Regions from separate parts of the Alishewanella sp. HH-ZS genome, predicted to be linked through region 2. Evidence: predicted binding sites of a transcription regulator. Region 2 holds the regulator's gene; the other holds the start of a gene.

What was found. The regulator sigma-54, encoded in region 2, starts transcription at its own class of promoters, with help from an activator protein. The targets are predictions, from matches to a motif close to GTTGGCACGNNNNTNGNNT.
Positions count from the first base shown of each region.
Region 1: A9165_RS03730 (NF038132 family protein) is a predicted target of sigma-54. The motif match lies at 1,248-1,266, and genes of this name have one in related genera.

Region 1 covers NZ_LZEJ01000006.1:32,482-34,686, reverse strand. Annotated here, with positions in the region: gene A9165_RS03740 (ABC transporter substrate-binding protein) at 1-144, opposite strand, end outside; gene A9165_RS03735 (PilZ domain-containing protein) at 238-984, opposite strand; gene A9165_RS03730 (NF038132 family protein) at 1,299-2,090, shown strand.
Region 2 covers NZ_LZEJ01000014.1:41,766-43,970, forward strand. Annotated here, with positions in the region: gene ptsN (PTS IIA-like nitrogen regulatory protein PtsN) at 1-200, opposite strand, end outside; gene hpf (ribosome hibernation promoting factor) at 203-490, opposite strand; gene A9165_RS07500 (RNA polymerase factor sigma-54) at 516-2,033, opposite strand; gene lptB (LPS export ABC transporter ATP-binding protein) at 2,149-2,205, opposite strand, start outside.

The sequences.
Region 1 (2,205 bases), on a different contig from region 2:
GCCTGCTCTAAGGATGCAGCCCGGCACAGGTTGGGCGGCAACTGTGGTTGTTGTATCTTCGACCTTGTTATGTTCAGCTGCTGGCTGGCAAGCCAGCAAAAAGAGTGTTAACAGTAGAACCAGCGTTAAAGGAAGACTGCGCATAGCAAAACTCCTTACAGGTTTTGATGTTACCTTTAGTGTAGCTGGCACTTTAGGTTGTGCCAGTCTTTCAGCGGTACTTTGACCGCGGCTGCCTCAGGACGGAATATCGGGTTGACCAGCCAGGCGGTATTGAAGTGCCAGGCCCGCAGCAGCCGGATTAATATCGGCCAGTTTGTTAACCAAGGTAGTTTGTGGCGTAGCGAACTGGATCCCGGCAGTCAGGCCATACTCATCTATTCTGGCATTGCGTATCGTACCACTTAGGGTTTGTGGTGAGCCGGCCTGCGTATCGGCAAGCTGAATAATGACATCCGCAAGGCGGATCTGCTCCGGCTTATAGGTGGTGCTAAATAGAAAGCGACAGCCATTTTTCGAAATATCAATAATTTGGCCAGGTACGACAGCAGGGGTGCTGGCTTGTCCAAGATACAGTTGCAAGCTGGCGTTAAGATAAATACTGCTGCGCTTTTCGTTGCGCAAGGCTCTGCGTTGCACGGTTTGTGGAAAGTTAATCAGGATCACTTTATCCGGAAAGCGGATAATATGTAGCAGTTCACTGCGAAAGGCAAAGCACTCGCCCAACGCATCTTCAACCAGAAATCGGCAAACCAAAGGTAAGCCTGTGACCAGTAACGCATCCGGCACAGTGTCTTCTTCCAGGCGAAAAAGTACATATTTACCAGCTCGATAACCCAGTAGTTCGCAGAGACAGCGGATTTTACGTTGGCTTAGCAGTTCAAGGTCGAAACGCTGGCCAATTTTAATATGACTAAGCCAATCTTTATTATTACCGCTAACAGTGGGGCTTTCTTCAAATAAAAGCAGTGAGGAGTCTGACATAGCCATCCCTGGACCGATGATTTTAACACATTACTAATATGCGTAATTTTTCCGCTAAGTTCAAGTAAGATCAGATAAAGTGTCTCCACTTAGCGGTAGTTTTAATACTAGTTAGCGAAATATGCATCGAGTAGTGCAAGCCGCCTTTCCTGGAATTAGCAATAATGTCAGCTTTATTTACATTGCCTGACATGACGCCGGGTTACTTGGTTAGCGTGTTTAATTAAATTCAATAAAAACAGCCATCTAATTTTTTAATTTTGGTTGGCTTAGTTTTTGCTTTGCATTGCTGCTTTTTTAACAAGGATGCAAAAATGAACTCAAAAGTAGCAAAAGTTTCAATCGCAGCCTCGCTGCTGCTCGCCGCCTCGGGCGCAGCACAGGCGGCACCGGTATTTGATATCGGTATTCCGGCTAGCTGGTCTTGTCAGGGTAGTTGCGGTGCAAGTGGCGCTGACGGCGTAGTCACTCTGGCGCCAAACGGTGGTAATAACTATGCCTGGGTTTCTACCTCTGGCGGCGTCGCAGGTGTAGGCTTAGCCGGTGTTGGTGGTTCTGGTAGCCCGCAGAATGGCTCAGTATTACGCTCTGGTTTGTTTAATGCCAGCGTTGATGATGTACTGCGCTTCTCCTTTAATTATATCACCTCAGACGGCGCCGGCTTTGCTGACTACGCCTGGGCGCGTTTATTAGATAGCAGTGCCAATCAGGTAGCTTTATTATTTACTGCCCGAACTGCGCCAAGTGGTTCTATTGTGCCTGGCTTTAGTATGCCTGCACCCAGTGTCACTCTCGACCCATTAACCGTTCCAATTATTTCTGGTGCACCTGTGTGGTCTCCATTGGGAAGCTCTTCTGGGACTTGCTACGATATCGGTTGCGGCTATACCGGTTGGGTAAATACCAGCTTTAGCATTGCCAGTACTGGCAGCTACTTTCTGGAGTTTGGTGTGGTAAACTGGATTGATAATATGTTCCAGTCTGGCCTAGCCATTGATGCTGTAACTATTAATGGTACGCCCGTTGGTGCAGTATCAGCTCCCTTTACCTTATTACTGTTGTCTTCTGGCTTGCTAATGCTGCGTCGTCGCCGTAATCTGCTGTAGAGCTTGCCGGTATTAGGCTGAGTCTCCGGTATGCTTGCTGTGCCGGAGACGAATCTGCGATAGTGATTCCTGTTCCAGGATAAAACAAGAACCTGGTTCGGTATCTAATCTAGTC
Region 2 (2,205 bases):
GGAATGGCAATACCACCACCAATACCGGTTGAACCCAGCTTTTCCCGGGTCATCAGGGCTTCCAGAATGCTGTACTCAGACATCTCTGGCAGCTGTTGATGAGCCAGCTCGGCAATATATTCGAGGATCCGTTTTTTGCTGTTAAAAAGAACTGCACTCTTGGTGCAGTTCTTCTCCAGCATAGCGCTTAAATTTATCATGGTTAGTGTCGCGACAACTTTTCTTTGTGTTTAATCACTTGCCGGTCCAGTTTATCAATTAACTGGTCAATTGCAGCATACATATTTTCATCCTCTGACACAGCAAAAACTTCACCGCCGTTCAAATGTACTTTGGCTTCAGCGATTTGCTTCAGTTTTTCCACGTTCAGAATAACATGCACGTTATTGATATTCTCGAAATGACGCTCCAGCTTGGAAAATTTACTGTCTACATATTCTCTCAGAGAGTCGGTAATTTCTACATGACGGCCAGTTAAGTTGATTTGCATAGACTCTTCCTTCTTGTTAAGACACTTACAGCAAGGTCTTTCGTTGATTAGATGGCGCAATAAACAGCGATTCACGGTACTTGGCGATGGTACGCCTTGCGACATTGATCCCCTGTTCGGATAAGATTTCTGCCATCTTACTGTCACTCAGTGGCTTAGCCGGGTTCTCTGCTGCCACCAATTTCTTAATAAAGGCACGGATGGCGGTAGATGAACATTCACCACCACTCTCTGTACTAACATGACTGGAGAAGAAGAATTTAAGTTCAAAAATTCCGCGCGGCGTATGCATATACTTTTGGGTAGTAACCCGGGAAATTGTTGACTCATGCATACTTACCATTTCTGCCACATCATTTAATACCATGGGTTTCATGGCCTCTTCGCCATGCTCAAAAAAGGCTTGTTGCTGTTGCACGATACAGTTGGCGACCTTTAGCAAGGTTTCGTTGCGGCTTTCCAGACTTTTCAAAAACCATTTCGCCTCCTGCAGATGTGAGCGGATAAACTGGCTGTCGGTACTGCTTCTGACCGTTCTGGACAGCGCAGCATACTGCTGGTTGATTTTCACTTTGGGCATGGCATCCGGATTCAGCTCCACCTGCCAACGACCTTTAACCTTGGTAACCACTACATCAGGAATCACATATTGCTGTTCCTGCCTGATCACATCGGCGCCGGGGCGCGGGTTCAGGCTGTGGATCAGGCGCATCACTTCTTTTAACTCATCTTCTTTGAGTTTAGTCACCCGCATCAAAGAACGAAAGTCCCGGTTAGCTAAAAAGTCGGTATATTCGCTGATTATTTGTTTTGCATCATTTAAATAGGGGGTGGCAGGATCAAACTGCCGTAGCTGGATCAGCAAGCACTCTTTCACTGAGCGGGCCGCCACACCGACAGGGTCAAACAATTGGATCCGTTTTAATACAGCCTCGACTTCATCGGCTTCGACATCCGGCAGCTGCAGTGAGGCTAAGATATCTTCCACATCTATGGTCAGTAAACCGGCTTCATCGACGGCTTCAATAATGACTTCGGCAATGGCGCGGTCTGTCTCAGAAAAAGGGGTAAGGTCCATTTGCCAACGCAAATAATCCTGCAAGGTTTCAGTGGTTTCGCCCTGATATACCAGATCCTCGTCTGGCAGGGCGCCATTGCTGACCGGGGCGGCACTGACTAAATCGTCCCAGTTATTGTCCAGTGGTAAGTCCTCCTGGATATTCTGCTCGGCCATTGCCTCGCTGGTATCGCGCTCACTAACGTCATTAAATTCCGGATAATCGTCATTACCAGCCTGGTAGTCTTCACTGTCAGACGTTGACCCGCTGCTTTCTTCACGGTTGATATTCGACAGGCTCAGGTCGGTCTCGGGCGTGCCCGGTTCGAAGTCGTCGTCGGGCTCAAGCAAGGGGTTGGCATCCAGCGCTTCCTGAATTTCCTGCTGCAGCTCAATGGTGGAAAGCTGCAATAAGCGGATCGCTTGCTGCAGCTGCGGCGTCATTGTTAGCTGTTGGCCAAGGCGAAGTTGTAAAGACGGCTTCATGTAAGTCTGATTCTCTCCTGAGTATATCCCCTCCATCCTGGAAGTGGCTGCGGTCTGTGCCGCCTGATTGCGCCTTCCGTGTCAGCGGGTGGAGGACTTGACGCTGATTGCCCTACTATAGCCTGAATTGCTCACCCAGGTATACATCGCGGACCTGTTGATTCGCTAACAC